4 regions of the Comamonas sp. UBA7528 genome follow, and region 2 is predicted to be linked to each of the others. Evidence: predicted binding sites of a transcription regulator. Region 2 holds the regulator's gene; each other region holds the start of a gene.
What was found. The regulator sigma-54, encoded in region 2, starts transcription at its own class of promoters, with help from an activator protein. The targets are predictions, from matches to a motif close to TGGCANGNAANCTGCTTT.
Positions count from the first base shown of each region.

Region 1: a site for sigma-54 is predicted at 3,963-3,980, ahead of B3349_RS11255 (nitrate regulatory protein). Genes of this name have one in related genera too.
Region 3: a site for sigma-54 is predicted at 3,242-3,259, ahead of B3349_RS17515 (urease accessory protein UreD). Genes of this name have one in related genera too.
Region 4: a site for sigma-54 is predicted at 4,898-4,915, ahead of B3349_RS10615 (circularly permuted type 2 ATP-grasp protein). Genes of this name have one in related genera too.

Region 1 is NZ_DLMU01000009.1:6,965-14,915, forward strand. Features, by position in the region: gene B3349_RS11240 (gamma-glutamylcyclotransferase) at 89-754, shown strand; gene B3349_RS11245 (hypothetical protein) at 941-1,276, shown strand; gene B3349_RS11250 (NADP-dependent isocitrate dehydrogenase) at 1,543-3,774, shown strand; gene B3349_RS11255 (nitrate regulatory protein) at 4,010-5,290, shown strand; partial or broken gene B3349_RS11260 (ABC transporter substrate-binding protein) at 5,725-6,962, shown strand; gene ntrB (nitrate ABC transporter permease) at 7,001-7,951, shown strand, end outside.
Region 2 is NZ_DLMU01000010.1:382,263-390,213, forward strand. Features, by position in the region: gene B3349_RS14745 (THUMP domain-containing class I SAM-dependent RNA methyltransferase) at 1-1,092, opposite strand, end outside; gene B3349_RS14750 (hypothetical protein) at 1,227-1,598, shown strand; gene B3349_RS14755 (ribokinase) at 1,653-2,666, opposite strand; gene B3349_RS14760 (RNA polymerase factor sigma-54) at 2,836-4,401, opposite strand; gene lptB (LPS export ABC transporter ATP-binding protein) at 4,458-5,237, opposite strand; gene lptA (lipopolysaccharide transport periplasmic protein LptA) at 5,234-5,875, opposite strand; gene B3349_RS14775 (thiol:disulfide interchange protein DsbA/DsbL) at 6,019-6,669, opposite strand; gene B3349_RS14780 (SPOR domain-containing protein) at 6,739-7,428, opposite strand; gene argS (arginine--tRNA ligase) at 7,447-7,951, opposite strand, start outside.
Region 3 is NZ_DLMU01000014.1:402,574-410,524, forward strand. Features, by position in the region: gene B3349_RS17510 (methyl-accepting chemotaxis protein) at 667-2,229, shown strand; gene B3349_RS17515 (urease accessory protein UreD) at 2,401-3,231, opposite strand; gene B3349_RS17520 (nucleoside deaminase) at 3,342-3,869, opposite strand; gene B3349_RS17525 (cupin domain-containing protein) at 4,126-4,533, opposite strand; gene B3349_RS17530 (ABC transporter permease) at 4,685-5,461, opposite strand; gene B3349_RS17535 (ABC transporter ATP-binding protein) at 5,479-6,309, opposite strand; gene B3349_RS17540 (ABC transporter substrate-binding protein) at 6,369-7,400, opposite strand; gene B3349_RS17545 (ABC transporter substrate-binding protein) at 7,476-7,951, opposite strand, start outside.
Region 4 is NZ_DLMU01000008.1:346,553-354,503, forward strand. Features, by position in the region: gene B3349_RS10600 (methyl-accepting chemotaxis protein) at 1-1,597, shown strand, start outside; gene B3349_RS10605 (RidA family protein) at 1,788-2,246, opposite strand; gene B3349_RS10610 (DNA internalization-related competence protein ComEC/Rec2) at 2,367-4,829, shown strand; gene B3349_RS10615 (circularly permuted type 2 ATP-grasp protein) at 4,937-6,463, shown strand; gene B3349_RS10620 (alpha-E domain-containing protein) at 6,510-7,475, shown strand; gene B3349_RS10625 (hypothetical protein) at 7,514-7,888, opposite strand.

The sequences.
Region 1 (7,951 bases), on a different contig from region 2:
CCATTCTAGAGGGAGTGCCGCCTACATATGTAGTGCGCCTGTAGCCGCTTCGTGTCCATCCAGTGGGTTTTGCTCTAGCATCACAGCCATGTCCGAAGTCCCTACTCTTCTGCCCACCGCTCCAAACCGTGATCCACGCACTTTTTTGGAGCGCACGCTGCAGCAATGGGGCGGAGAGCAGGATTTGTGGGTATTCGGCTACGGCAGCCTGATCTGGCGGCCCGAATTTGACTTCGCCGAACGGCGCGATGCCAAGGTGCACGGCTGGCACCGTGCGCTGAAGATGTGGAGCCGCATCAACCGCGGCACGCCCGAACGCCCCGGTCTGGTGTTTGCCATGCTGCCCGGAGGCAGTTGCCAGGGCGCGGCGTTCCGCATTCCTGCCCGGCAGGGGCATGAGACCCTGCATGCGCTGTGGCAGCGCGAGATGCCGCTGGCCACCTACGACCCACGCTGGTTGCAGTGCAGCACCCCTGAGGGCCCGGTGCGTGCCCTGGCCTTCACCCTGTCGCGGCACAGCCCCAGCTACTGCGGCACGCTGCCCCCCGAGCAGTACCAGCGCATCTTTGCCGAATCCGCCGGCATCTACGGCACCACGCGCGACTATGCCCTGGCCACCTACGACGGTCTGCAGGCCATGGGCATCCGCGACCGCGCGCTGGAACAGGTGCTGCACTGGGGCAAAGCCTGGGAAGACCACCAGCCCCCGGCCCCGCAGCAGGCCCGCACAGGGCACCAGCCCCGGGGGCGCTGAACGCCCACGGTTTCCCCATGGCGGGCATGGAGGGTTCTGTAGCGCTCCCCCCCTGACAACCCGCAGCCCACACCGCGGCCAGTGCAGGCCCCAGCACCGCGGCGGCGGCATATGCCATCTTGATGCGCATCAAACCCCGGGGCATCCCATCGGACAGCGCCCGGGCTGCGGCCGATAATCCGCAGCATGTCTGACACCCCCACTTCCGCTTCCGACGGCGCAGCCGACACCACCCAGGCCGACGCCGCGACCGCCGTAGCCGACACGCCCGTGCGCAAGCCACGCCTGGTACGCTGGCTCATCGGCCTGCCGGTGGCCTTCTTTGCCATCCTGATGGCCATGGGTTATCTGTTCAACACGCCCGAAACCGAAGACCGCTGGGTCGCGCGCGAAACCATCCGCCTGTGCTGGAAGGAAGTACAGAAACCGCCCAAGGAAGGCAAGCCAGTGCATTTCACCCAGCAATCCGAATGCGAGAAACTGGAATTCGACTTCAAAACCCAATATGGGGAAAACCCCTGATTCAAGGGCATGAAGGCGGGCGATCCGCTAGGCAGCATGCCGTTGCCGGCCGGTGGTGAAGTTGCAGCTTGTGCACCGCAGCATAAAACACCGTTCCGTAGTGTGGAAGCTGATGCTAAACTCAAGTCTTATACAAGAGTTGGGTTTGTGATCGCAGACCCGCTCTTGTGGTGCGCTACACAGATAGCGAGCCGGGCCTACCCGCTCGGTGCCAATACGCCACGCGCGCAGGCGCGGTTTTTGAACCCTAGACAACAGACCACAACATGTCTTCATCCTCCAAGATCATCTACACACTGACTGATGAAGCACCGATGCTGGCAACGTATTCGTTGCTGCCCATCGTGCAGGCGTTCACGCGCTCCGCTGGCATTGACGTCGAAACCCGCGACATCTCGCTGTCCGGCCGCATCCTGGCCCTGTTCCCCGAGCTGCTCAAGCCCGAGCAACGCATCGCCAATGACCTGGCCGAACTGGGCGAACTGGCCAAGAAGCCCGAAGCCAACATCATCAAGCTGCCGAACATCTCGGCCTCCATTCCCCAGCTCAAGGCCGCCATCAAGGAACTGCAAGGCAAGGGCTACGCCCTGCCCGACTACCCTGATGCGCCCGCCAATGACGTGGAAAAAGACGCCAAGGCCCGTTACGACAAGGTCAAGGGCTCGGCCGTGAACCCCGTGCTGCGCGAAGGCAACTCCGACCGCCGCGCACCGCTGTCGGTCAAGAACTACGCCCGCAAGCACCCCCACAAGATGGGCGCCTGGACAGCCGACAACAAGGCCCACGTGTCCCACATGGACGGTGGCGACTTCTACGGCAGCGAAAAGTCCACCGTGGTGGCCAACGCCGGCAATGTGCGCATCGAGCTGGCCACCGCCGCCGGTGCCACCAACGTCCTCAAGGCCACCACCAAGGTGCTGGCCGGTGAAGTGATCGACGCCTCCGTCATCAGCAAGAAGGCCCTGCGCAGCTTCCTGGCCGCACAGGTGCAAGACGCCAAGGACCAGGGCGTGCTGTTCTCCGCCCACCTGAAGGCCACCATGATGAAGGTCTCCGACCCCATCATCTTCGGCCACGTGGTCTACGCCTACTACGGCCCCGTGCTGGACAAGCACGCCGCTGCGCTGGCCGAGATCGGCTTCAACGCCAACAACGGCATCGGCGACCTGTACGCCCGCCTGGACAAGCTGTCCGAAGCCAAGCGCACGGAAATCGAAGCCGACCTGAAGGCACTGGCCGCAGACCGCCCCGCCCTGGCCATGGTCAACAGCGACAAGGGCATCACCTGCCTGCACGTGCCTTCCGACGTGATCGTTGACGCCTCCATGCCAGCCATGATCCGCGATTCCGGCGGCATGTGGAACGCCGAAGGCAAGCTGCAGGCCGCCAAGGCCGTCATCCCTGACCGCTGCTATGCCGGCGTCTACCAGACCGTCATCGACGACTGCAAGAAGCACGGCGCGCTGGACCCTGTCACCATGGGCACCGTGCCCAACGTGGGCCTGATGGCACAAGCCGCCGAAGAGTACGGCAGCCACGACAAGACCTTTGAAATCGCCGAAGCCGGCACCGTGCGCGTGGTGGACGACGCCGGTACCGTGCTGCTGGAGCAAGCTGTCGAAGCCGGTGACATCTTCCGCATGTGCCAGGCCAAGGACGCCCCCATCCGCGACTGGGTCAAGCTGGCCGTCACCCGCGCCCGCGCCTCCGGCATGCCCGCCGTGTTCTGGCTGGACGAAAACCGCGCCCACGACGCACAGCTGATCCAGAAGGTCACCACCTACCTGAAGGACCACGATCTGTCCGGCCTGGACATCCAGATCATGTCGCCCGTCAAGGCCACCCAGTTCTCGCTGGACCGCATCCGCAAGGGCCAGGACACCATCTCCGTCACCGGCAACGTGCTGCGCGACTACCTGACCGACCTGTTCCCCATCCTGGAACTGGGCACCTCGGCCAAGATGCTGTCCATCGTGCCCCTGATGAACGGCGGCGGCCTGTTTGAAACCGGTGCCGGCGGCTCCGCCCCCAAGCACGTGCAGCAGTTCGTGGAAGAAGGCTTCCTGCGCTGGGACTCGCTGGGTGAATTCATGGCCCTGGCCGCTTCGCTGGAACACCTGGCCGGCTTTGCCCAGAACCCCAAGGCCCAAGTGCTGGCCGACGCCCTGGACGCTGCCACCGGCCGCTTCCTGGACGAAAACAAGAGCCCCTCGCGCAAGCCTGGCGCCGGCATCGACAACCGCGGCAGCCACTTCTACCTGGCCTCGTTCTGGGCCCAGGAACTGGCCAAGCAAGGCAAGGACGCCGAGCTGCAAGCCGTGTTCAAGCACGTGGCGGAATCCATGGTGACCAATGAAGCCCAGATCGTCGAAGAGCTGAACGCCGTACAAGGCAAGCCTTCGGACATCGACGGCTACTACCGTCCCGACGAAGCCAAGACCGGCACCGCCATGCGTCCCAGCGCCACGCTGAACGCCATCGTCGACAAGCTGGCCTAAAGCCAGGTCTGCGCCCCGCCCTGTACAGGGGCGGTGGCGACTGCTACCAAAAACCGGCCGTCCCTTTGCGGGGGCGGCCGGTTTTTGTATGTCCGGGTCATCGCATCGGTCTGGCCTGCGCACAGTGCAGCCATCGTCAGGACTCTCGTGTGACGCGAATGCATGCGCCATGCACATGCACCACCGTGAGGCACAGAACTTGCTGCCTTCACACTAAAGCACTGCACGCCCCACCATGACTTCTAGCTTGGATTACCTGATTGCCGTTCGCCGCTGTGAAATGGGCGAACTGGAGCAACTGCTGCACACCAGCACCCTGGTGCGCCAGCTGGGTGCGCTCATCCATGCGCTGCAGGCCGAGCGCGGCCTGTCCAACATCGTGCTGGCCAGTGGTGGGCAGCGCGGTGCCAGCGTTCGGCTGGCGCAGATCCAGACAGCGGACCGCTGCACCGCACAGCTGCACCAGGCGCTGGTGCAGCTCGATCTGAATGCCTTCCAAGGCGGTCACGGCGCGCGGCTGTTCAACCATATCGCCTATGTGCTGCAGGGGCTGGACGCCTTGCCCGCGCTGCGCCAGCAGGTCAGCGCGCTGGCGCTGGCGCCCGATGCCGCCACCGCGGCCTATATCCGCCTGATCGCAGGCCTGCTGGCCGTGGTCTTCGAGGCGGCCGACAGTGCCACCGAGCCCGGCATTTCCCGCCTGCTGGTGGCCATGTTCCACTTCATGCAAGGCAAGGAACTGGCCGGCCAGGAGCGTGCCACCGGGGCCGCGGCCTTTGGCAGCGGCCGCAGCCAGGCCGCGCGCCAGCAGCACTGGCTGCATCTGATCGACGCGCAGGAGCGCTGCTTCCAGGTGTTTGCCGATTGCGCTCCCGCCACGCCATTGGCGCTGTGGGAAAAGATCCAGCACCACAACCCCGAGCTGCTGGTGATCGAGCGCATGCGCCGCATGGGCTGTACCGCCGCCACCGGCCAGGCGCTCGATGCCGAGCTGAGCACGCCCTGGTTCGAAGCCTGCACGGCCCGCATGGATGCCTTGTATGCCATCGAAGGGCAGCTGGCCGACGAGCTGCAGCAACGCTGCACCACACAGCTGCAGGCGGCCCGACAGGCGCCGGAGCCGCGGGCACTGTTGCAGCGCAGCGCCGGTGCAGGTGACGCCCCTGCCGTGCCCGACGGCCTGCCGGATTTCTTCCATGCACCAGCCCCCGAAGCCACGCTGCAACTGGGCAACAGCCTGGCACCGCAGCTGGGCCAGTCGGTGTTGAGCCTGGTACAGGAACAATCCCAGCGGCTGCAAGCCATGCAGGCCGAGCTGGAAACCGTGCGCTCCGCCCTGACCGAACGCAAGACGCTGGAACGCGCCAAAGGCCTGCTGATGGCGCACCGCCAGCTCAGCGAGAGCGAAGCACACAAGCTGCTGCGCCAGACCGCCATGAACCAGAACCGCCGCCTGATCGATGTGGCCGAGGCTGTGCTGGCAATGGCCGATCTGCTGCCGCCAGCGCAAGGCTGATCCGCGCGCACGCAAAGCCACACGCACCAACACACAGCAGCAACTGTGGCTGCCATCCTGCTGCAGCGCACCAAAACCGCGCTTCCTCCCGCGGAGATGCGCACTGCAAAGCACATCTCCGTGCCCCAGAGGCCCTGCTTCCCTGGGAGAACCGCCCGCCGGCAAGCTGGCACGGTTTCTGCATTCCTTGGCAGTGAATCCCGGCCAACGGCGGTCTGGAATCAGCCCCCACACACAGGACAACGGCGTCCCCATCCCCTGCACACCGCAGACGGATCGGGACGCCTTTGTGTTTTGCAGGTCTGGAAACAGCCTTTTGTGGGATCCGTCGTTCCGTTGAAAAAGCATTCGCCCCACGCACTGGAAGGAGCCGAACCATGGCACAGCACACCCCGGATACCGCTTGCACTCCCTTGTCCACCCCGACAGACACCATGGAAGCGGGCAGTCGCCGCCAGTTTCTGCGCCAGGCCGGCGGCATCGCCGCAGGCGCCGCCCTGTACACCCAGCTGGGCCACGGCGGCGTATGGGCCGCCGGATCGGACGCCCCGGAGAAGAAAGAGGTGAAGATCGGCTTCATCCCGCTGACGGACTGCGCCAGCGTGGTCATGGCCTCGGTGCTGGGGCTGGACCAGAAGTACGGCGTCAAGATCATCCCCACCAAGGAAGCCAGCTGGGCCGGCGTGCGTGACAAACTGGTCAACGGCGAGCTGGACTTTGCCCATGTGCTCTACGGCCTGGTCTACGGGCTGCACCTGGGGGTGAGCGGCCCCAAGAAAGAGATGGCGGTGCTGATGACGCTCAACCAGAACGGCCAGGCCATCACCTTGTCCAAGAAGCTGGCGGACAAAGGCGCGGTGGATGCCGCCAGCCTGGCCAAGCTGATGGCCAGCGACAAGCGCGAATACACCTTTGCCCAGACCTTCCCCACCGGCACCCATGCCATGTGGCTCTATTACTGGCTGGCATCGGCCGGGATCGATCCGCTCAAGGACGCCAAGGTCATCACCGTGCCGCCGCCGCAGATGGTGGCCAACATGCGCATTGGCAATATGGATGGCTTCTGCGTGGGCGAACCCTGGGGCCACCGCGCCATCATGGACAACATCGGCATCACGGCCGTGACCACGCAGGACATCTGGCAGGGCCACCCTGAAAAAGTGCTGGGCACCACAGCCGAGTTCGCACAGAAAAACCCCAACACGGCCCGCGCCGTGATGATGGCCATTCTGGAAGCCGGCCGATGGATCGACGCCAGCCTGCAGAATAAGCTGAAGATGGCCGAGACCATTGCCGGCAAAGCCTATGTGAACACCAGTGTGGACGCCATCAACCAGCGCATCCTGGGCCGCTACCAGAACGGCCTGGGCAAGACCTGGGACGACCCGAATCACATGAAGTTCTTTGCCGACGGCGCGGTGAACTACCCCTACCTCAGCGATGGCATGTGGTTCCTGACCCAGCACAAGCGCTGGGGCCTGCTCAAGAGCCACCCTGATTACCTGGCCGTGGCCAAGCAGATCAACCGCATCGACCTGTACAGCCAGGCCGCCACGCAGCTGAAGGTGAACGTGCCCAAGGACAGCATGCGCAGCAGCAAGCTGATCGACGGCGTGGTGTGGGACGGCAAGGACCCGCCAAGTACGCCGACAGCTTCAAGGTCAAGGCCTGAGCCACTGCCCCCTTCATTGATTTTTCAGGAGAAGCACCATGGTCAGTGCCATTTTTCATTCACCGCGCGGTGATGCAGCGCCGCCCCAGGGCGCCATCGCTGCCGTGGCCGCCAACGACGCTACCCACGGCTCCTCTGCCACGGCAAATACAGGCACCGCTGCCGGGGCCAATCCCCCTGCCGCCAGCGCCACGCCGGCCCCACCTTCACGCCTGCGCCAGCAGTTGACGGCACTGGCGCAGACCGTGCTGCCTCCCGTCATGGGCCTGGCCCTGCTGGTGGGCCTGTGGTCGCTGGTGTCGGGAGGCACAGGCCAGGCCATTCCCGGCCCGCTGGAAACCTGGCAGCAGGCGGTCGAAGTCTTCAGTGACCCGTTCTATCGCAACGGCCCGAATGACCAGGGGGTGGGCTGGAACGTGCTGGCCTCGCTGCAGCGCGTGGGCCTGGGCTTCGGGCTGGCGGCGCTGGTGGGGATTCCGCTGGGCTTTGTGATCGGGCGCTTCCGCTTTCTGTCCCGCATGTGCAACCCGCTGATCAGCCTGCTGCGCCCGGTCTCGCCGCTGGCCTGGCTGCCAATTGGTCTGTTGGTCTTCAAAGGTGCCAACCCCGCTGCCATCTGGACCATCTTCATCTGTTCCATCTGGCCAATGGTCATCAACACCGCGGTGGGCGTGCAGCGCGTCCCCCAGGACTACATGAACGTGGCCCGCGTGCTGAACCTGAGCGAATGGAAGATCGCCACCACCATCTTGTTTCCCTCGGTGCTCCCCTATCTGCTGACCGGTGTGCGCCTCGCCGTAGGCACGGCCTGGCTGGTCATCGTGGCCGCCGAAATGCTGACTGGCGGCGTGGGCATCGGCTTCTGGGTCTGGGACGAGTGGAACAACCTGAACGTCAAGAACATCATCATCGCCATCTTTGTGATCGGCATCGTGGGCCTGCTGCTGGAGTGGGCGCTGGTGAAACTGGCTTCGGCCTTTACGTTTGAA
Region 2 (7,951 bases):
GTTTTTCTTCCAGTGGCTGGCCAGCTGGCTGAAGAACTCACCGCCGTCTTCAGTCTGCGCGGTTTCGCGGCCTGCGCGCTCGACCTGCCCCATGCGCTCTGCGGCATTGCGGCCTGCCGAGCCGGCCGCGGCAATCCGCTCGCCATACGGCGGGTTCAGAATCAGCATGCCGGGCTCTTCGCTGGGGGGCATGCGCTGCAGCGCATCGCCGCCGCGCAGCTGGATGGTGTCGGCCACCCCCGCGCGCTCGGCATTGCGCTGGGCAAAGTCCACCATCCGGAAGGCAATGTCGGAGCCGTAAATGCCCACGGGCGATTCCGGCAGGATGGCGCTTTCCGCTTCATCCAGCATGGCTTCCCAGACATGGCGCTGGAACGGCACCAGCTTCTCGAACGCAAAGCGGCGCAGGATGCCGGCAGGGATCTTTCGTGCAATCTGCGCGGCCTCGATCACCAAAGTGCCGCTGCCGCAGCAGGGGTCGTACAGCGGCTGGGGGTGTTCGCCATGCGGGTTCCAGCCACTGGCGGCCAGCATCGCGGCGGCCAGGGTTTCCTTCAGCGGGGCGTCGCCTTTGTCTTCGCGCCAGCCGCGCTTGAACAGCGCCTCGCCCGAGGTGTCGATGTAGATGGTGGCGCCGTCGGTGGTCAGGTGCAGGTGCACGCGCACATCGGGGTGGTGCGTCTCCACGCTGGGGCGCACGCCGTGGCGCTTCGCGCGGAAGCGGTCGGCAATGGCGTCCTTCACGCGCAAGGCGGCAAAGTTCAGGCTGGTCAGCGGGCTGTGCTGGGACGTGACTTCGATCTTGAACGTCTCTTTGGGCGAGAACCAGATCTCCCAGGCCACCTCGCTGGCCGCGCGGTACAGATCGTTCTCGTTGCGGTACATGCTGTGCGACAGCTCGATCAGCACGCGCTGCGCCAGCCGGCTGTGCAGGTTGAGCAGCATGGCGTCACGCCACATGCCGCGCAGCATCACGCCGCCCCGGCCCACCAGCAGGTCTTGCCCGCTGGCGCCAGTGATGGAATGGACCTCGTCGGCCAAAAGGCCCTCGACGCCGGCGGCGCAGGGCAAAAACAGGTGCAATTGGTTCATAGCAAGCCGCCAAGGATACGCGAGACACCCCAGCCACGGCGCGCAGTGGAGTTCTGCCCCCTCTGCGGAGGCCCACGCTCCCCTGCTGGCCTCTCGGACACTCCGTTCCGCCTGGATTTGCGTACGATGCGGGCATGTCTACGCATTTCCTGACCTCTGTCCCGGCGCTGGCCCGTGTCCGCCTGCTGCTGGCAGCTTCGGCCCTGGCCCTGCTCAGCGCCTGCCAGTCCGCGCCCAGCCGGCCTGCAGCCCCTGCCACCGCCGACCAGGCCGTGCCCGCTGCGGCACCGGCGCCCGTCATGGCCGAACCTCAGCCAGTGGACGAAGTCCCGGCGGAACCCATTCTGGGCAAGCGCACCGACAGCCATGGCTGCAAGCCGTCCACCGGCCACGCCTGGTGCGAGCGCACCAAGAGCTGCGAGCGCCCCTGGGAGCTGGCCCTGCAACGCGGCTTTGAAAACACCCCGGCAGGCTGGCACGCCTACTGCGACGGCAGCACCCGCTGAGCACTGCGCGCACGCAGCTCCGCACGGGGTCTGGCGCGCCCGTCCCTGCGTCGCCTACTGCACATGCAACGGGCTGGCCGCGCCACCGGCCAGGGCTTCGACCTGGGTGCGCTGCGGTATGGACGGCTGTGCGCCCACCTGGCCCATGCACAGGCTGGCAGCACGTATGCCCCATTGCACGGCATCGGCCAGGGCATGGCCTTCGGCCAGGCGGGTGACCAGCGCCCCCAGAAAGCTGTCGCCCGCACCCGTGGTGTCCAGCACCGGCAGCGCCAGCGCGGGATGGGTGCTGACACGCCCTCCGCACACGGCCACCGCGCCCTGGGCTCCCAGCGTGACCACCACCTGGGACACGCCCCGCGCCAGCAGGCGCTGTGCGGCATCGGCCGCCGCGGCCGGGCTGTCCACCGCCTGATCGCTGTAGGCACCGGCCTCGACCTCATTAACCACCAGGGTGTGGACCAGGGGCCACCAGGCCTCGGGCACCTCGCGCACCGGCGAGGGATTGAAGACCACGCGACAGCCAGCGCTGCGTGCCGCCTCCAGCACCTGCTCCAGCACGCTGTCGGCGGTTTCACGCTGCAGCAGCACGAAATCGGCCTGGGCCAGCACATTCAGCAGCACCTCGTCCGGCAGCTCCAGTAGCACATTGGCACCGGGCACCACGCAGACCCGGTTCTGGCCATTGCCCTCCACCAGCACCATGGCCGCACCGGTGGACACGCCATCCAGCACCTGCACATGGTCCATCTCCACGCCGGCGTCGTGCAGCGCCAGCCGCAGGCTGTTGCCATGGTGGTCACGCCCCACGCAGCCGAACAGCGTGACCTGGGCGCCGTGGCGTGCGCAGGCCACTGCCTGGTTGCCGCCTTTGCCGCCGGGCAGGTAGCGCAGGCTGTGGGCCATCACGGTTTCCCCGGCGTGGGGCACGCGTTCCAGGTGCAGCACCGCATCCATGTGCAGGCTGCCCACGACGGCGATGCGGGCCACGCTGTGCGGGTGATCGGGTTCGGGCTGCGCCGACAGCAGCTTGCGGGGCAGCGCGGAGGAAGAAAGCGGGGCAACCATGGGAGTCTCCTTTGCTGCCAACGGCCGTGGCATGTGCGGAATGAACCAAGGATGGCTGCACGATACCTCCAACTGCCGGCGCTGCCCAGCCGGTTTGCACGCATCCGGGGGCTTGCGGCAGCGCAGCATGCCCGCAGGCGCCCCGCCTCCGCACGGGCCCAGTCCGGGCTTACAGCGTCTTGCGCAGATTGGCCGGCGCGATCTTCAGCGCCTCACGGTATTTGGCCACGGTACGGCGGGCGCACTCGATGCCCTGCTCCTTGAGCATCTCAGCGATCTGGCTGTCCGACAGCGGCTTCTTGGCGTTCTCGGCCGAGACAAACTGCTTGATCAGCGCCCGCACCGCCGTGCTGGAGGCATTGCCGCCGGTTTCCGTGCCCAGCCCGGAGCCGAAGAAATACTTGAGCTCGAAGGTGCCGTGCGGCGTGGCCATGTACTTGGCGGTGGTCACCCGGCTGATGGTGGATTCGTGCAGACCCAGCTCGTCGGCGATGTCGCGCAGCACCAGCGGGCGCATGGCCAGCTCGCCGTGCACGAAGAAGTTCTTCTGCCGCTCCACGATGGCACGCGACACCCGCAAGATGGTGTCGAAGCGCTGCTGCACGTTCTTGATGAACCAGCGCGCTTCCTGCAGGCGCTGCTGCAGACCGGCATGGCCTTCGCTGCCCTTGTGGCCGCGCAGCGCACCGGCATACACATCGTGCACGCGCAGACGCGGCAGCACGTCGGGGTTGAGCTGCACGTTGAACTGGGGCGTGCCTTCGCTGGCGCGGCGGCCGGCGCGGGTGACGATCACGTCCGGCACGATGATGTTGCGCTCCACATTGACAAAGCGCCGGCCGGGCCGAGGCTCCAGCCGGGCGATCAGTGCCATGGCCGTGCGCGTGCGCTCTTCGCTGCTGCCGGTGGCCTGCATCAGGCGGCGCACATCGCGCCGTGCCAGCAGGTCCAGCGGCTGGGCACAGATGGCCAGCGCCGTCTCCACCACACTGGCCTCGGCCTCACCGCGCTGCAGCAAATGGTTCAGCTGCAGCTGCAGGCATTCCGCCAAGCCCTGGGCGCCCACGCCCACCGGCTCCAGGCTGTGCAGCAGCCGCAGTGCCACGGTGAAGCGGTGCACCAATTCGTCGAGCTGCTCCGGGTCGTCCGTGCCGGCCAAGCCCTCGGCCAGGGACTGCAGCGACTCTTCGAGGTAACCGTCGTCGTTCAGGTTCTCGATCAGGAAACGCAGCACATAACGGTCCAGCTCGGACAGGTGCAGCGACAGCGACTGGCGCAGCAGGTGGTCGGTCAGCGATTCATGTGCGCGGGCCAGGTCCAGGGCGCTGACTTCGTCACCATCGCCGCCCTGGGCGTTGCGCGCCGGGGCATCGCCGCCCCATTCGCTGTCATCGGGACGCAGTTCGCTGGTGCCGTCGCCCTCCCAGTCGGGGGCATCGTATTCCGCGCTGCCGGGGCCTTCCGCACTGTCGGCGGGCGCCTCCGCAGCCCCTGCCGTCAGCGCACCATCGGCGGCATAGTCATCGCCCTGCGCCGGCGTGTCCGACTGGGACAGGCCGAAGTCTTCACGGGGGGCATCGTCGCTGTCGACTTCCAGAAACGGGTTGTCGTCGAGCATCTGCTCGACTTCCTGCGCCAGCTCCAGCGTGGACAGCTGCAGCAAGCGGATCGACTGCTGCAATTGCGGCGTCAGCGCCAAATGCTGCGACACCCGCAGTGACAAACCAGGCTTCAACGCGACGCTCCCTCTCTGTGATCTTGTGTGTGTGTCGTGGCGGCGGAAGTGGCGGGCTACATCCTGAAATGTTCGCCCAGGTAGACCCGCCGGACGTCGGCGTTCTCCACAATCTCTTCCGGTGTGCCCTGCGCCAGCACATGGCCGTCGCTGATGATGAAGGCGTGGTCGCAGATGCCCAGCGTCTCGCGCACGTTGTGGTCGGTGATCAGCACCCCGATACCGCGCTCCTTGAGGAAGCCGATGATGCGCTGGATCTCGATCACCGCGATGGGGTCGATACCCGCAAACGGCTCGTCCAGCAGGATGAAGCGCGGCTGCGTGGCCAGGGCCCGGGCGATTTCCACGCGGCGGCGCTCGCCACCCGACAGCGCAATCGCCGGCGAGGAGCGCAGGTGGTCCACGCGCAGCTCCTTGAGCAGATCGGTCAGGCGCCGCTCCACCTCGGCCTTGGTCAGGGGCTTGCCCTGTTCGTCCTGCTGCAGCTCCAGCACGGCGCGCACATTGTCTTCCACGCTGAGCTTGCGGAAGATCGAGGCTTCCTGCGGCAGATAGGACAGGCCCAGGCGCGAACGCTGGTGGATGGGCATGTTCGCCACCGAATGGCCGTCGATGTAGATGTCGCCGGCATCGCTGCGCACCAGGCCCACAATCATGTAGAACGAGGTGGTCTTGCCCGCGCCATTGGGGCCGAGCAGGCCCACCACTTCGCCTTTCTGCACGGCCAGGGACACGTCCTTGACCACCTTGCGGCTGCCATAGGACTTGGCCAGATGGTGCACTTCCAGGCGGCTGCTGGCGCCTGGGGCGGTCGGGGTGTCGGAAGAGCGGGTCACGGGTTGCGCAATTTCATGGTGTCCGAAGGCTTGAGCGGCTGCGCACTCGGCGCCACCGGGGCCTGCGGGGGCTGGGTCTTGGGCGCCAGCACGGCGCGCACGCGGCCGCCGGAGCCGGCGGCAGCTTCCTCGCTGCCCGGCGTGGCGCGGCGGTTGCCGTCCACGGTGAACACATCGGTCAGGTTGTTGTAGGTGATGATGTTGCCGGTGATGTCGTCACTCAGCGTGGCGCCGGTGTAGCGGCGCAGCTGGCCCCGCTGGATCAAGCGCACATCGTCCTTCTTGCCGTCGTATTCGATGATTTCGCCTTCGCCTTCCACGTACTCTTCGGGTGCGCCGGGCTGGGTGTCGCGCTTCTGGCGGAAGAACGCGCGCTTGCCGGGGGCCGCCCAGACCTTGCCGAACTGGTAACCCTCGGCGTCCTGGCGCACTTCCAGCTTGGCGCCGCGCAGCACGATGGTGCCCTTGGTCAGCACCACATTGCCCGTGAACGTGCTGACCTGCTGCAGCTCGTCATGGTGCAGCGCATCGGCTTCGATGTTCATGGGCTTGTTGCGATCGGCCTTTTCGGCCTGTGCCGTGCCCATGGCAGCTGCCAGGACCGTCAGCGCGAGTATCGGGAGGAGTTTGCGTGTCATGTGAGAAGGCATGAATCTTGCAGCCATTGTAGGGCACTGGTTTTCCCCAGGGCTGCCCTGTGGGCGACTCGCAGGGAAATCGACACAAAAAAGCCCGCTGTCCAGCGGGCTGTGTGCAGGGCGCTCAGGCCCTGCGGGGCCGCTCAGGCCTTGCGGCTCTGGTTGGCCAGATAGTCCACCACATTCAGCACGTTCTGCATGCTGCCGGCGCGGGGGCCGTCGGTGTAGAACTTGCCGGCCACGCCCATGGAAGGCACGCCCTCCACATCGTATTCCTGCTGCAGCGCCGAAGCCTTGCGCACCTGGTTGGCCACGGTGAAGGAGTTGTAGATCTCCTTGAACTTGGCCACGTTCGCGCCCTGCTTGCCCACCCATTCGAAGATGGCGTCATCGGTGGCCAGCTTGTTGCGCTCCACGTGGATGGCGTGGAACACCTTGACGTGCATGGCGTCAAAGTTGTCCATGGCCTGCAGCGTGAAATACAGCTTTTGCTGGGGCACGAAGCTGGCATTGAAGGCCACGGGCACACGGCGCACCACCACATGGGCGGGGGCCTTCTGCTTCCAGGCGGCGAATGCGGGCTCGAAAGCGTTGCAATGCGGGCAGCTGTACCAGAAGAACTCGACCACTTCCACCTTGCCGGCAGGTGCCTCGGTGGTGGCGGGCTTGGACAGTTTCACATAGTCCTTGCCTTCCTTGGGGGCGGCGGCCTGGGCATGGGCGGTCGCAGTGGCGCCCAGGGCCATGGCAGATGCGACCGAGGTGACGGCCAAGGAAAACTCGCGGCGTTTCATCAAAGCTACTCCTGTTAGGGGATATTCACTGCCCAGTCAGAGCCGGGCCGTGGCAAAAAGTTCTGCCTGTCAGCGCTGCACGCGCACCAGGGCCGAATCCACCCCGGCGCCGTCGAGCTTGCCCTTGAGCTGCTCGGCGTCGTCACGCTTGCCGAACGGACCCACCCGCACCCGGAACACGGTGCGGCCGTTCTGCTCGCGCTCGCTCACGCGGGCTTCCCAGCCCAGCATGGCCAGCTTGGCACGCTGGGCATCGGCGTCGGCCTGGGTGCGGAAGGCACCCGCCTGCACAAAGTAGTCGAAACCGTCCGAGCCCGAGGCGGCCGCCGCCTTGGCCTCCGACTGCTTGAGCTTCTGGTTGGCCAGGTCCCCCAGCGGGTCCGCCGAGGAGGCCTTGCCGTCAGGTTTCTTGGCATCCTGCACCGGCGGGGTGGCCGGCGGGGTGCTGACACCCGTGGCCGGACCGCTGGTCGGTGGCGTGGTGGGCGTGGCCACCGGCGGCGCAGTGGGCGCCACGGGCTGCTGGGTCACCGGCTGCGTCGGCGTCTGGTTGGCCGGGTTCTTGCCATACAGCGGCGAATTCGGGTCCCAGTTCTTGTTGCGTTCGGCTTCCTTGGCCTCGGTGTCCTTGGGGGTCTTGGTCAGGAAGGGCACCGGCACCTTGGTCACATAGACCGCCACTGCCAGAGCGGCCCCCAGGCCGATGATGATGCCCAGGATCAGCCCGATCAGGGTTCCGCCACGTTGCTTGGTCTTCATAGTTTTGCGAGTCAATGCTTACATACGATCGGGCGCGGACACGCCCAATACCGCCAGACCATTGTGCAGCACTTGTGCCGTCGCGGCGACCAGGGCCAGACGCGCCAGCTTGACCGCTTCATCGTCCACCAGGATGCGCTCGGCGTCGTAGTAGCTGTGGTAGCTGGATGCCAGATCGCGCAGGTAGAAGGTCACGTCGTGCGGGGCATTGCCTGCTGCGGCAGCGCTCAGCATTTCGGGGTACTTGGCCAGCAGCAGCATCAGCGCCTGGGCCTGGGGGCCTTCCAGCGCGGACAGGTCCACCTTTTCGAGCGCAGACACGCCCGCGCCGCCGGCTTCCTGCCAGGCGCGCAGCACGGACTGGATGCGGGCATGGGCGTACTGCACGTAGTACACCGGGTTGTCGTTGTTCTGGGCCACGGCCAGATCGACGTCGAAGGTGTATTCGGTGTCGGGCTTGCGCGAGAGCAGGAAGAAGCGCACCGCGTCCTTGCTGGTCCACTCGATCAGATCGCGCAGCGTC
Region 3 (7,951 bases), on a different contig from region 2:
CATCGGGCCGTGGGAGCGCAGCCGCCGTGGTGGTGGCCAGCCTGCAGCCGGTGTTGGATTCCGGTTTCAATGCTCCAGTCTTGCCTTGCATCAATTTCTATTCAGATGGAAATTCCATAGAATTTACAAATCGAAACTTTTGCGGATCAGCGCGCGTCCACCCGCCTTGGCGGCGGTGGGGCCGGGTGAGGAAGTGTGATGGAGTATTTCAGGGCACCCGCGTTCTGCCACCGTACCAGGGTGATGACGGACCCGGGAGGGATTGTGTGCCTGTGTGGCAAATCGCTGGACCTGCACCGTGCCTGGCAGCAGGGCATGCCGGGCGCAGATTCGCAATGCGTGCATTGCCGGCGCTGCTATGACAGCCGCGCGCAGCTGATTTCGGCCCGTCGCCAGCCTGGCTGCCAGCAGCTGCCCCAGGCGCCGCAGCAGCTGCAGGGGGCGGTGGCTGCCGGTGTGCGTTCGCGCCAGCTGTGGCGTGAGCGCGGCGCTGAGCTCCCAGGCCCTGCTGCACCGGTGTGCAGCCCTTTCGATACCGATTCCTCTTCTGCAGATCCCATGCAGCGCGCGTCCTGAAAGCTCTCTTTCCTTTTTTCCTCCCGCTGCTTCGCCTTCTTCTCTTCCCTGACACCATCCGGCGGGCTTTGCCGCGCCACTCTCTTTGCCATGCGCCAGAACCTGCCTGTCACCCTCCACGAGTTCCAGTTTCCCGATGACGAGCTGCTGATGTCCACCACGGACAGCCAGGGCAACATCACCCACTGCAATGCCGCCTTCGTGCGTGTCAGCGGCTTCAGCATGGAAGAGCTGATGGGCCAGCCCCACAGCCTGGTGCGCCACCCCGACATGCCGGCCGAAGCCTTCCGCGATATGTGGGCCACCATCGGCCATGGCCGCAGCTGGAAGGGCATCGTCAAGAACCGCCGCAAGGATGGCGGCTTCTACTGGGTCCAAGCCCACGTGACGCCCATCATGCAAGGCGGCAAGCCCGTGGGCTATATGTCGGTGCGGGCCAAACCCACGCGCGAACAGGTGCAGGCGGCCGAGCAACTCTATGCCCGCCTGGCGCAGGAGCGGGCCAAGGGCCAACCCGGCATGGTGCTGCATGCCGGCCATGCGCGCCTGCTGGGGCTGCGCAATCTGTTCGGAAAAATGCAGCGCGCCAACTTCACGCTGCGCATCGCCGCCGTGGTTCTGCCGCTGTTGCTGATGGGCAGCCTGCCCGCCGTGCTGGGCTGGACCGGCGCGTGGCAGGTGGGGCTGCAGGCCGCAGCCATGGTGCTGTGGAGTGCGCTGGGGCTGGGCTGGCTGCACCGCACCCTGACGCAGCCCTTTGCGCTGACCCACCGCTTTGCCAAGCAGCTGGCCAGTTGCGAGCTGGACCGCCAACTGCCACTGGTACCGGGCCGCCATCCGATGGCGCTGCTGATGGAGCACCTGCACCAGGTGCATTTCAATCTGCGGGCCATCGTGGGCGATGCGCGCCATGAGATCGACAGCTTCAGCCACCTCTCGCGCGATCTGTCCGGCAACGCCCGCAGCCTGTCCGAGCGCACCGAGCTCCAGGCCGAGCGCCTGCAGCAGACGGCCGCCGCCATGACGCAACTGGCCGGCAGCGTGGAGCAATCCCAGCAGACCACCGAAGAAGTGCTGCAGCAAAGCGGCAAGAGCGCCCAACTGGCGGAACGGGGCGGCCAGGCCATGCAGAAGGTGGAGGACATGGTGCACCAGCTGCGTGATTCGTCGCAGCAGATGGGCCAGATCATCACCACCATCGAAAGCATTGCCTTCCAGACCAATATCCTGGCGCTGAATGCGGCGGTCGAAGCCGCGCGCGCCGGCGAACAGGGGCGTGGCTTTGCCGTGGTGGCCGGCGAGGTGCGCACGCTGGCACAGCGCAGCGCCGAAGCGGCCAAAGAAATCAAGCGGCTGATCTCCGGCTCCAATGACCGCATCCACCAGGGGGCGGAGCGCATGCAGGAAGCCAGCGCCACCATCTCCCAGGCGGTGCAGTCGGTGGCACAGGTGAGCCAGCTGGTGCAGGAAATTGTGGAAACCTCGCGCGAACAGGCTCTGGGCATTGCACAGGTGGACCGTGCGATTGGCGAGCTGGATGCGGTCACGCAGGAAAACGCCCGCATGTCCGAGGTGTCGGCCCATTCCGCCGGCCACATGAGCAGCAACGCCGGCGTGTTGCACCGCACACTGGAAGTGTTCCGCATGCGTTGACGGCGGGCGGGCGGTGGCGTGGGACCATGCCGTCCCCCCTGTTTTTCTGCCGCCGTGCCCTGTCTGCGGCCGCTTCCTCCGATGTGTTGCGCCTTTCCTGTTGGACGACGGATGTTGTCGTCCAGGGGTTGCCGCACCGGGCACTGCCGAGGGCTGAAAACGTTTCGCTTCTTACATGGACCAGATGCGGGGCAGCGGCGCTTCCTGCTCCCACAGCAGCCGGCGCCACAGCGCCCAGACCTGCTGCCACAGCTGCATCAGCGGCTCCACCAATGGGGCCAGGCCGCGCAGCACCAGTACATGGTCGTTGGGGCTGGTGACCCCGCACCACGGGCCCTGGGGGTGGCTGGCCAGCAAGGCGTGTGTGGCTTCCTGCACCTGTTCCCGGCGGGCACGGGACAGGGCGCTGCCGCAGGCAAACACCAGGCTGCCCAGGCAGCGCTGGCCGGCCAGACCCAGCGGGCCATCCAGCAAGGGGGCATCGTTGGCGCGGATCAACCCGCGTTCCAGCCAGCGGCCGGGCCATTCCATGTGCTGCAGGAATTCACCGCGCAACCAGGGCGCATCGGCATGGGGCAGGCCCAGGGCCGTGATGTCCCAGGCCAGCAGTTCGGCGTCGGGGGCCAGGTCCAGTTCCAGCTGGTTGCGGGCCAGACAGCCGTTGTAGGCAATGGCTTCCAGCGGCAGCCATTCCAGGCGGGCACCGGCCTCCAGCCGCAGGCGCGTGCGTTGCAGTGCCGGTTCACCTTCGCTGCGGTAAAAGCGCGTGGCGCCCGGGGTGGTGACCAGGGCGTGGGCTCCCGGGCCGGCGTGCACCTGGATGTCCAGGGTGTCCCCGCCCACCAGCCCGCCAGGCGGATGGACCAGCACATGGTGGCAGATGGCAGGGCCTTCGGGGTAGAGGCTGCGCAGCACGCGCAGCGGGCCGTCGTGGGTGAAATGCGCGGCCGTGCGGCCGGCGCGGTGGTGGTAGTCGAGGGAGAGGTGGGCGTGCCAGGGCATGGTCAAGCTGCAAGCAGACACTGTGCCAACTTGGTGCGTATGCCCGTCAGCGCTGCACCATGGCGGCTGGACTGCTCACCGAAGCAGAGCATGGCCAGCTAGTGTGGATATCAGGAGGAGGGCGGGAACCAGCTGTCCTCGTACACCGCCAGGGCTTCGTTGACCAGGGCCGGGCCGATGCAGGTGATGGCATAGGTGGCGTTGTCGAACACAGTGTGGCAGTCCAGCGTGCTGCCGCGCAGGTCGGGCCGGATCTGCAGCAGCCGCGTATCGTCCAGGCCGAACACCACGCGGCCGATGCCGGCGTTGCAGATGGCGCCGGCGCACATGGCACAGGGCTGGGCCGACGCATAGAGCGTGGCGCCCGCCAGCAGTTCGGGTGCCACACGGGGGTTGCCCAGCTGGCGCACGGCGTTCATTTCCGCGTGGCCGGTGCAGTCGCCCGTCTCGCGGGTGTTGCTGAAGGCCTCGGCCAGGATGCGCCCATCGGCGGCCACCACCACGGCTCCGAAAGGCCGGTTGCCGCGGGTGCGGGCCGCATTCGCCCAGACAAAGGCCTGCCGCAGGTACTTGGCATCGGTCGCGGACAGAGGCTGTCCTTCGGGGGGGCGGTCATCCATCATGGGTGCTGCGAGCATGCGCGCCTCCTGGGCGGGTGCGGGTAACAAGGCCGCCTGGGCGCAGGCGGGGGTAGCAGAGCTATTGCATGTCGCATGCCAGAAACGACTTCTTACATCCGCGCCAGGAAGGGCGGCGGGACAGGAGGCGGGTGGCGGCCTTGGATGGGAGAGAGGGTGCGCCGTCGACGCAGTGCAGATACGCTGCGCCTGCTATGCAAATCAAAGCGTTAGCTGCGCCGGAGCGCGCTGCCGGCACACCGGCCGCACGCGGGCCTCATGCCGCTGCAGGCGCATCGACCTCGGTGGTGACAAACACTTTCTTCACGCGTTCGTCCACTTCCCAGTGGCCGCTGAAGCCGTCGGGCAAGACGAAGCTGTCACCCGCCTGGAAATGGTGCACGCTGCCATCCGGGTCCACCAGGCGGCAGCTGCCTTCGATGATGTGGCAGAACTCGATATAGCCCTGGATATGGGAGCGGAAGGCGCCGGCCGTGGCTTCCCAGACGCCGGCATTGGCTTTGCCGCCGTTGCCGCTGAACACGTCCAGTGTCTTGTAGGTGGTGTGACCGCGCAGCGGGCGGCTGGGCTGGCCGCTGCGGGCCTGGGACAGGTCGCTGGGGTCGATGCGCACCAGTTTGACGGGAGCGGTGGGGGCGGCGGAAAAGGGGGCAGAGACAGTCACGGCAGGCATCCAGAGCGGGGCAAGCTGCGCATGGTACAGAGTGCCGGGGGCACCCAAGACCGCCTGCCATGTGGGGGCATGCGGCTTTTGCCGTGCCCATGCAAAAAAGGCCTGCCACCGGGGCAGGCCTTTGCACGCGGCACGGGGCCGCTCAGTGGTTGTTGGCGCCGCGGTGGGCCCAGCCGGTGGTGCGCTTTTCCACCAGGCTGAACAGCTCGTACATCACCATGGCCATGGCCCCCACCACCAGCAGGCCGGCAAATGCCAGACCCATCTGCATGGACGAGCCGGCCGAGATCAGCAGGTAGCCAATGCCTTCGTTGGCCGCCGTCATCTCCGACACCGTGGTGCCCACAAAGGCCAGCGTGATGGCGACCTTGAGCGAGCCGTAGAAGTAGGGCAGCGAGCGCGGCATGCCCACCTTGATCAGCACATCCCAGCGTTTGGCCCCCAGCACGCGCAGCACGTCTTCCAGCTCGGGCTCCAGCGTAGCCAGGCCGGTGGCGATGTTGACCATGATCGGGAAGAAGCTGATCAGGAAGGCCGTCAGGATGGCCGGGCCGATGCCGATGCCGAACCACACCACCAGAATCGGCACGAAAGCCGCCTTGGGCAGGGCGTTGAAAGCGGTCATCAGCGGGTAGACGGCGGCATAGGCCAGGCGCGAGCTGCCGATGAGAAAGCCCAGCAGCACACCCACCACGATGGCGATGCCAAAGCCGGCCATCGTCACCCAGAAGGTGCGCCAGGCATGGCCGGCGATCACGGCGTGGAATTCCAGGAATTGCTGCAGGATCAGCCAGGGGCTGGGGAAGATGAATTCCGACACCTGGAAGGCCGAGCAGACCACCTGCCACAGCACGATCACGGCGAGCAGCAGCAGCCAGGGGGACCAGCGTTCCAGCAGTTTGTTGTTCAGTTTGTTCATGGCAATGTCCTGGGCGCTTATTGGTTGATCACGGCGCCGTCTTTGCGCAGCGCGCCGATGTGGCCACGCAGCTCCAGCACGATGTCGGTGAATTCCTTGGTGTAGGTCAGCTCTAGGTCGCGCGGGCGGGGAAAGTCGATATCGCGGCGCACCACAAAGCGGCCGGGGCTCTTGCTCATCACATACACGGTATCGGCCAGGAAGACCGATTCGCGCAGGTCGTGCGTCACCAGAATCACGTTGAACTGCTGTTCGGCATGCAGGTCGCGCAGAATGCACCACAGCTCTTCGCGGGTGAAGGCATCCAGCGCGCCGAACGGCTCGTCCAGCAGCAGCATCTTGGGTTCGTGGATCAGCGCACGGCAGATGCTGGCGCGCTGCTGCATGCCGCCCGACAGCTGCCAGGGGAACTTGTCTTCATAGCCGCCCAGACCCACTTTCTTCAGCAGGTTGCGGGCGCGTTCTTCGTATTCCTTGCGCTTGGCCTTGAACTGGCTGCGGTGGGGTTCCACGATCTCCAGCGGCAGCAGCACGTTGTCCACCGTGGTGCGCCAGGGCAGCAGCGAGGGCGACTGGAAGGCCATGCCCGAAATCTTCAGCGGACCGGTGACGGGCTGGCTGTCGATCAGGATCTTGCCCATGCTGGGCATGCGCAGGCCGGTGGCCAGCTTCATGAACGTCGATTTGCCGCAGCCCGAGGGGCCGACGATGGCGATGAACTCGCCACGGCGCACTTGCAGGTCAATGGCCTCCACCGCGAAATGGTTCTGTGCCAGCAACTCGTCGTTGTAGGCCAGCCAGACGTCACGGAAATCAACAAAGGCGGGGTCTTGGGAGGAAGCCGTCATAGGGGTCATTTCAAAGGGCGGTGCAGGGCGGCGCACGCATGGCCGCCCTGCATCCGGGTTTAGCGCTTGGGCAGCACGTCCAGTTCGGCGGCAGAGGGCAGGAAGCTGCCGTTCCACACCGCGTTGGCGGGCACCGGGTTCTTGGTGGCATAGGCCTTGGACACCTGCTCGGCCATCTGGGCCAGGCGTTCCTTGCGCAACTGGCCAAAGCCTTCGTCGCGTGCGCCCTTGCTGTCGATGGCGGTATCAATCGTCAGCTTCAGGCGCTTGACCTCGAGTGCGGTATTCACCAGACCGTCCTTGGCCTTCATCGAGGCGATGGCGGCTTCGGGGCTGGCAATGGCTTCCTTGGCGCCCTTCGCAAAGGCTTTCAGGAAGGCGCGCACGGCCTCGGGCTTTTCGGCGATCAGCTTGGGGCTGGCGATGATCACATTGCCGTAGAGCTGCACGCCATGGGTGGCATAGGGCAGCACCACAATGTCTTCGCGCTTGACGCCACGGGTCTCCAGATTCAGCAGGCTGGTGAAGGTGTAGCCGGTGACCGCATCCAGGTCGCCGCGCGCCAGCATGGTCTCGCGCAGCGGCGGGTCCATGGTGGTCCACTGCACCTCGCCCACGCCATTGGCCTGGGCGAAGATGGGGAAGGTGCGGCGGCCGGCGTCAAAGATGGGGGCGCCCAGCTTCTTGCCGGTCAGGTCGGCGGCCTTGGTGATGCCGGATTTCTTCAGCGCCATCACCGACGCCGGCGTGGTGTTGTAGATCACCATGATGGCCACGGGCTTGATGGGCGCGTCCGGGTTGTTGGCGTGGAACTCCATCAGCGCGGCCAGGTCGGCAAAACCCAGGTCGTGGGTGCCGGAGGCCACGCGCTGGATGGCGCCTGCACCGCTGGCGGCCTCGACGTTCACATCCAGGCCGGTCTCCTTGAAATAGCCTTTCTGTTCGGGGTGCACGAACAGGGCGGCCGGGCCTTCGAAGCGCCAGTCCAGCTGGAACTTGAGCGGGGTCAGCGCCGGGCTGGCGACAGCCCAGGTGGTGGCGGTGGTGGCCAGAACGGCCATGGCGCTACGCAGAAAGGAACGTTTGTTCACGGTGCAGATTCCAATGAGGGAGAGTCATTGCCCCTGGGCTGGCACCGCAGTGGCGCAGGCCCAGGGGGGCGTGGTTTACTTCTTGGGCAGCACGTCCAGGACGGCGGCGGAGGGCAGGAAGCTGCCGTTCCACACGTCTTCGGCCTTCACGCGGGTCTTGGTGGCGTAGGCGTCGGACACTTGCGAGGCCATCAGTGTCAGGCGGCTGTTGTCCAGGCGGCCAAAGCCTTCCTTGCGGGCGTCGGGGCTGTTGACCACGGTGTCGATGGCCAGCTGCAGGCGGCGGGTTTCCAGTGCCACATTGGCGATGCCGTCACGGGCCTTGACGGACTGGATGGCCTCGGCAGGGTGGGCCATCACGTCCTTGGCGCCTTGGGAAAAGCCGGTCAGGAATTTCTTGATGGCTTCGGGGTTTTCCTTGATCAGCTTGGGGCTGGCGATGATCACGTTGCCGTACAGCTTCACGCCGAAGTCGGCGTAGGGCATGACCACCACATCCTGGGCCTTGGCGCCACGCGCTTCCAGATTCAGCAGGCTGGTGAAGGTGAAGC
Region 4 (7,951 bases), on a different contig from region 2:
GATCAGTGTGCTGTGTATCGTGGCGGGCATGGTGGGACTGGCGGGCTTTGTGGGCACCGGCGCTTACCGCTTCCAGAAGCAGCAGGAGGCCCAGGAAGTCATCCTGTCCCAGCGCGTGGCGGACGCCATGCACTGGGCGGCATTGACCAAGACCAACGCCGTGCGCACGCTGGCCGTGGTGCTCAGTACCGATCCCAGCGTGGGCGAAGAGTTCTCGCCCACCATTGCGGCCACCAGCGCGCAGATTACCAAGGTACAGAAAAGCCTGGAAGAAGCCAATCTGAGCGAGGCCGACAAGGCCCAGATGGCCCGTATTGCCCAGCTGCGCAGCGACATGATTGCGGTGCGCCAGCAGGTGATGAAGCTCAAGGAAGCCGGGAGCGCGGATGAAAGTGTGAAGATCGTGCAGGCCACCTACAAACCGGTGGTGGACAAATACCTCGAAGGCCTGCAGGCCTTTGTCGACCTGCAAACCGCCCACATCACCCGCATGCGCACCGAGATGGCAGACACCCGTGTACGCATGGGCCTGTGGGCCGGCGTGGGCATGCTGGCGCTGGTGGTGGCCATCGTGCTGGGCGCGCATTGGCTGATCAACAGCATCCGCCGGCCGCTGGTGCAGGCCAACGAGATCGCCGAGCGCATTGCTGCGGGGGATCTGAGCACCCAGGTGGGGGTCGACCGCAGCGATGAGTTCGGGCAGTTGCTGCTCTCGCTGCGCAATATGAACCAGGCGCTGGGGGGCATGATCCAGGAAGTGCGCTACGGCACCGACAACATCGCCCAGGCCAGCGCCGAAATCGCCATGGGCAACCAGGATCTGTCGCAGCGTACCGAGGAAACCTCGGGCCGCCTGCAGCAGGCGGCCTCCGCCATGGCCCAGCTCACCAGTACGCTGCAGCAGACGGCGGGCAACGCCCAGCAGGCCACCCAGCTGGCCGAACAGGCCTCGGGCGTGGCCCAGCGGGGCGGGGCTGTGGTGGGGCAGGTGGTCAGCACCATGAACGACATCCATGCCAGCAGCCAGAAGATTGCCGACATCATCGGCGTGATTGATGGCATTGCCTTCCAGACCAACATCCTGGCGCTGAACGCGGCGGTAGAAGCCGCTCGCGCGGGTGAGCAGGGACGCGGCTTTGCGGTGGTGGCCAGCGAGGTTCGGTCTCTGGCCGGCCGCAGCGCGGATGCCGCCAAGGAAATCAAGCAACTGATCCAGGCCTCGGTCGAGCGGGTGGCCGATGGTGCGCGCCTGGTGCATGAAGCGGGCGGCACCATGCAGGAAATCGTCCAGTCCATCGAGCGCGTGACGCTGACCATGGCCGAGATCAACGCCGTGGCCGCCGAGCAGCGCGATGGCATTGCCCAGGTCAGCGAGGCCGTGAGCTCGCTCGACCAGATGACACAGCAGAACGCGGCCCTGGTGGAGGAAAGTGCGGCCGCCTCGCACAGCCTGAGCGAGCAATCGCAGAACATGAAAAGCGTGGTGGGCCGTTTCAAGGTCCCCGGCGCGCAGCAGGTTCTGGGCTTGCAGCGGCCGGTGCCGGCGCCCCGCAGCATCGGCAGCCGGCCGCAAGCGATGCTGGAGCTGGAAGGCTGACCTCCCGGGCCCGCAAGCTGGCGTGACCGACTGCCACGCCAGGCATCAGGCCAAACAGCAAAAGGCCTCTTTACGGTGCGTTGGTCCGCGCCCAACAAAAAAGCAGCCCCAGAGGCTGCTTTTTTGTTTCCGGTGTGCGGCAAGGGCGGCCTGCACCCAGGCCACTGTGCTGCGCGCCTGACGGAGCGGGTCAGGCGATCTCGGCGACCAGATCGATCTCCACGCAGGCACCCATGGGAACCTGTGCCACGCCAAAGGCGCTGCGTGCGTGCGAGCCCTTGTCGCCAAACACTTCGGCCAACAGCTCGGAGCAGCCGTTGGTCACCAGGTGCTGCTCGGTGAAGCTGGCGGTGGAATTCACCAGGCTCATCACCTTGACGATGCGGGTGACGCGGTTCAGATCGCCGCCGCAGGCCACTTGCAGCGTGCCCAGCAGGTCCACAGCCACGGCGCGCGCGGCCAGCTTGCCTTCGTCGGTGCTGATGGCACCGCCCAGCTGGCCGGTCCACACCTTGCCATCCTTGCGGGCAATATGGCCGCTCAGAAACACCAGGTTGCCCGTCTGCACGAATGGCACATAGGCGGCGGCCGGGACGGCCAGCGGGGGCAGGGTGATGTTCAGGGCTTGGAGTTTGTCGTAGACACTCATGGGAGTTCCTTGCATGGTGGGTAGAACGGGGCGGGAGGAGGGCGCGGCGGCGCCCGTGGGCGTGCTGCGGTTCCGGCGCGTGCGTGGCCGTCGGTGACAACCGCGCGCATGCCAGCCAGTATGCCAAGAGTGGAGCCGTCTTTCGCCTCCGCGTGCACGGCAGTACGGCTTTCTCCCACGATCTGGGCCCTGGCCGCCACGGCGGGGGTGGCGCTGCAACTGCTGCAGCCTGCCCTGTGGCCGGGTTGGGGGTATGCGGTGCTGGGCGTGGCAGCCGTGCTGCTGGGGGGCGCGGCCATGTGGGCGCGTCCGCACGCCGGCGCGCGGCGAACGCACCAGGGGCTGCTGGTTCTGATTGTGGTCTGCGCTGCGGCGGTGTCCTTTGCACTGACGGGATGGCAGGCCCTGGGGCGGCAAGCCCAGCGCATTGCGCCTGCCTTGGAGGGCGTGGATGTGGAGGTGACTGCTGTGGTGGACGCCCTGCCGGCACGCACCTCCCAAGGTCTGCGGATGCAACTGGTGGTGGAGCAGGCGCAGCGGGCCAATGGACAGCCCGTGGAGCTGCCGCAGCGGCTGGAAGTCACATGGTATGCGCCACGCGGAGCGGGGGCCCCGGCGTGGCCTGCGGTCTCGGCCGGCGAACGCTGGCGCTGGACCCTGCGCCTCAAAGCCCCGCATGGCGCGCGCAACCCCCATGGCTGGGACTGGGAGCTGTGGCTGTGGTCCCAGGGCATTGGTGCCACCGGCTATGTGCGCGACGGCCCCAAAAACACCGCTCCCCGGCGGCTGGGCCTTGCCGAAGGCCACCGCCCGGTGGAAGCGTTGCGCCAGCAGGTGCGCGATGCCATCGTGGCCCAGGGGGCCGTCCCGGGCGCGGCAGCCGCCGACCCGGATGCGGCGAACGATCGTCGGCGTGCCTTTGGCGTGGTGACGGCGCTGGTCACGGGCGACCAGCGCTCCATCGACACCGCAGACTGGGAGGTTTTTCGCCGCACCGGTGTGGCCCACCTGGTCAGCATTTCGGGCCTGCACATCACCATGTTTGCCTGGCTGGCGATGCGCCTGCTGGGGGCCTTGTGGCGCTGCAGCCCATGGCTGTGCCTGCGCTGGCCCGCGCCGCTGGCTGCACTGTGGGGGGGCGTGGGGCTGGCTGCAGCCTATGCACTGTTCAGTGGTGGCGGACTGCCTGCACAGCGCACGGTGGGCATGCTGGTGGTGGTGGCCCTGCTGCACAGCACAGGCCGGCGCTGGCCCTGGTGGGCGGTCTGGAGTGTGGTGCTGGCGGTGATTGCGCTGTGGGATCCCTGGGCCTTGTGCCAGGCGGGCTTTTGGCTGAGCTTTGTGGCCGTGGGGGTGCTGCTGGCGTCGGGCACTGCGGGGTCGCAGCCGCAAGGCTGGGCACAGCGGCTGTACCAGCTGCTGCGCGAACAGATGGTGGTGGTGCTGGCGCTCAGTCCGCTGTCGCTGCTGTTCTTCGGGCAGGTCTCGCTGGTCGGTGGCCTGGCCAATCTGCTGGCCATTCCCTGGGTGACCCTGGTGGTCACGCCCCTGTCGCTGCTGGGGGTGCTCTGGCACCCCTTGTGGGAGGCTGCGGCCGGGTGTGTACAGGCCATGGCGGTGGTGCTGGAGGCGCTGTCCGCCTGGCCCTGGGCCAGTCTCGCCCGGGCGCAGGCGCCGTGGTGGGCGGCGGCAGCGGCCATCGCTGCCGGTGTGGGCCTGGTGCTGCCTCTGCCCTGGCAGTGGAAGGTGCTGGCCTTGCCGCTGCTGTGGCCTGCCCTGTGGTGGCAGGCACCCAGGCCCGCCCATGGCGAGGTAGACATGCTGGCGCTGGACGTGGGCCAGGGGGCTGCGGTGCTGCTGCGCACGGCCCGCCACAGTCTGCTGTTTGATGCCGGGCCGGCCTGGCCGGGTGGAGATGCCGGCTCCCGGGTGGTGCAGCCCTTGCTGCAGGCCCTGGGGGAGCGGCTGGACATGCTGGTGCTCAGCCACGGCGATGCCGACCATGTGGGCGGGGCCGAGGCCGTGCTGGCCCAGCAGCCCCAGGCACGGCTGGTGGGGGCGGGGGCAGCCGTGGTGGCGCAGCGCCTGTCGCGATCCTGGCAGCCCTGCGTGGCCGGTCAGCAGTGGGAGTGGGACGGGGTGCTGTGGCAGGTCCTGCACCCTGCGGCTGGCGTGCAGGGCAATGGCAATGCCGCCAGTTGCGTGCTGCGCGTGCAGGCCGCCAACGGCGCCGCCGTGCTGCTGACGGGCGATATCGAGGCGGCGCAGGAAGCGGCGTTGCTGCGCTCCGGTCAGAACCTGCAGGCCGATGTGCTGCTGGCGCCCCACCACGGCAGCCGCACCTCGTCGAGTGCGGCGTTTTTGGCGGCGGTGGCGCCGCACACGGTGGTGGTGCAGGCGGGTTACCGCAACCGTTTCGGTCACCCTGCCGAGCCCGTTTTGCGGCGCTATGCCGCCCAGGACCTGGTGGTGCAGAGCACGCCCCAATGCGGCGCGGCGCACTGGAATGGTGTGCAGGCGCAGACAGTGGCCTGTGAGCGCAGTCTGCACCCACGTTACTGGAGCCATGCACCAGATCGGTGAGTGCTTGCCCGGAGGGTGTGGAGCGTGGCAGCCCTTAAACTGGCTGTCATACCCATAGTGCATCGCTATGGCCCGCAACTTGCTATGCAATCCCCAGGAGGCCCACGATGCAGAAGTACGACGAGATGTACACCATGCTGCCGTTTGACGGCAGTGACGTGCGAGACCACTACAAAGCCTATGCGCAGTGGCTGGCACAGCAACCGGCGCAGACCATGGCGGCGCGCGCGGCAGAGGCAGAAATGATCTTCCGCCGCGTGGGGATCACCTTTGCGGTCTATGGGGAGAAAGACGCCAGCGGCGCAGGCACTGAGCGATTGATTCCGTTCGATCTGATCCCACGCATCATCCCCGGCGCGGAGTGGACGCGCATGCAGGCAGGCCTGGTGCAGCGGGTCACGGCACTGAACCGCTTCATTGCCGACATCTACCATGACCAGGACATTCTGCGGGCCGGCATCGTGCCCAGGGACCTGATCGCCAACAACGCACAGTACCGGCCCGAGATGGTGGGTGTGGACGTGCCGCGCGACATTTATGCGCACATCGCCGGCATCGATATCGTGCGCGCCCGCAATGCCCGGGGAGAAGGCGAGTACTTCGTGCTGGAGGACAATCTGCGCGTGCCATCGGGCGTGTCGTACATGCTGGAAAACCGCAAGATGATGATGCGGTTGTTCCCCGACCTGTTCACCCGGCATGCGGTGCAGCCGGTGGCGCATTACCCCGACATGCTGCTGGACACGCTGCGCGCCAGCGCCCCGGCACGGGCCGCATCCGACTCGGCCACGGTGGTGGTGCTGACGCCGGGGATGTACAACAGTGCCTACTTTGAGCACGCCTTCCTGGCGCAGCAAATGGGGGTGGAGCTGGTCGAAGGGCCGGACCTGGTGGTCAAGGACAAGGTGGTCTACATGCGCACCACCCGGGGCCTGCAGCGTGTGGATGTGATCTACCGCCGCGTGGACGACGACTTCCTGGACCCGCTGGTGTTCCGCCCCAATTCCACCCTGGGCTGCGCCGGGCTGATGGACGCCTACCGCGCTGGCAATGTGACCATCTGCAATGCGGTGGGCACCGGGGTCGCCGACGACAAATCGGTCTACCCCTATGTGCCGGAGATGATCCGCTTCTACCTGGGCGAAGAACCGATTCTCTCCAACGTGCCCACCTGGCTGTGCCGCAAGCAGGATGATCTGAAATACGTGCTGGCGCATCTGCACGAGCTGGTGGTCAAGGAGGTGCATGGTGCCGGCGGCTACGGCATGCTGATCGGCCCTGCCGCCACACGGACCGAGATCGAGGACTTCCGCCGTGCGCTGCTGGCCAACCCGGCTGGCTATATCGCTCAGCCCACGCTCAGCCTGTCGAGCTGCCCGACCATGGTGGACGCCGGCATTGCGCCGCGCCACATCGATCTGCGGCCCTTTGTGCTGAGCGGCGAGAGCGTGCGCATGGCGGCCGGCGGCCTGACGCGCGTGGCGCTGAAGGACGGCTCGCTGGTGGTCAATTCTTCGCAGGGGGGCGGGACCAAGGACACCTGGGTGCTGAACGAACAGGCCCAGGGCCAGCCTTCACCGGAGCTGGTGCAGGAGCTGGGCGGCATGGTGCAGAGCATGGGAGGGGGCTGGTGATGAACACCGCTTGCATTCCTGCCATGACGATCTTGAAAGGTTTCCCATGCTGAGCCGTACCGCCGACCACCTGTTCTGGATGTCCCGCTACACCGAGCGGGCAGAAAACACCGCCCGCATGCTGAACGTCAGCTATGACACATCCATGCTGCCCCAGCCTGCCGAGATGGCACGCAAGGACTGGATGGGGGTGCTGTCCATCAGTGAACTGATTCCCGCCTACGACCGGCGCCACACCCAGGTCACGCGAGAGGGCGTGCTGCACTTCATGGTGCGCGATGAGAACAATCCCTCATCGATCTACTCCTGCCTGCGGGCCGCACGCGAGAACGCGCGGGCAGTGCGTGGCGCCCTGACGTCCGAAGTATGGGAAACCCAGAACCAGACCTGGCTGGAGCTGAACCGCCAGCTGCAGGATGGCTGGTTCGAGCGCGACCCGATGCAGTTCTTTGAATGGGTCAAATACCGCTCCCACCTGTCGCGGGGCGTGTCCCTGGGCACCATGCTGCAGGACGAGTCCTTCCACTTCGTGCGGCTGGGCACGTTCCTGGAACGGGCCGACAACACGGCACGCCTGCTGGATGTGAAGTTCCACGCCATCGAGAACGACTACCACGGTACCGATCTGCGCCAGGTGGGGCAGCAGCAGTTCGACTTCTACCACTGGAGCGCAGTGCTGCGCAGCGTCTCGGCCTTCGAGGTGTACCGCAAGGTCTACCGCGATGTGATCACGCCCGAGCGCGTGGCCGAGCTGCTGATTCTGCGGCGCGACATGCCGCGTTCGCTGCATGCCAGCATGCACGAGCTGATGGACAACCTGCGCCAGGTGGGGCACCAGGAGATGAGTGAGAGCCTGCGCAGTGCCGGCCTGTTGCTGGCCCAGCTGCAGTATGGGCGCATCACGGAAATTCTGGACACCGGTCTGCACGCCTACCTGACCCAGTTCCTGGACCGGGTCAACCTGCTGGGCGGGCAGATCAGCCGCGACTTCCTGGCGCCCGAGCTGGTGTGAACGGTGGCGCGGTGTCCGCGTGCAGCGGCCATGCGTGCTCAGTAGCCTGGTTGCGGTGTCTGGTGCAAAGTGTGCGGGCTGGCGGTGGTGCGGGCGGCTGCGCCGGGGGCACAGGCCTCGGGGCGCAGCGATGGTGTGGGCTGGCCGTAGGAGCGCAAGACCATGGCTTCCAGCTCGCCCGAGGCGCGGGCGCATTCCAGCTCCGCAATCACCTCGGCACGGGTGCGACCCGGTTGCACCGCAGGCGCGGCGGGCATGGGGTGGCTGGCAGCGGTTGCGGCCACCACCGTTGGTTCGCTGCGCTCCTGCGCCAGGCTGCTGCTGGCAATGCCGCCGGCCATGGCGACGCACAGCAAGGCGGTGCGCAGTTGCAAGAGAGGCATATTCGGAAGGGACGGGGTGTACTGCGACATGGCAGGGCTCCTGTAAAAACACGGCGACGTTGCCGCATGCCTGCACTGTCGCGCTGGGCGCCA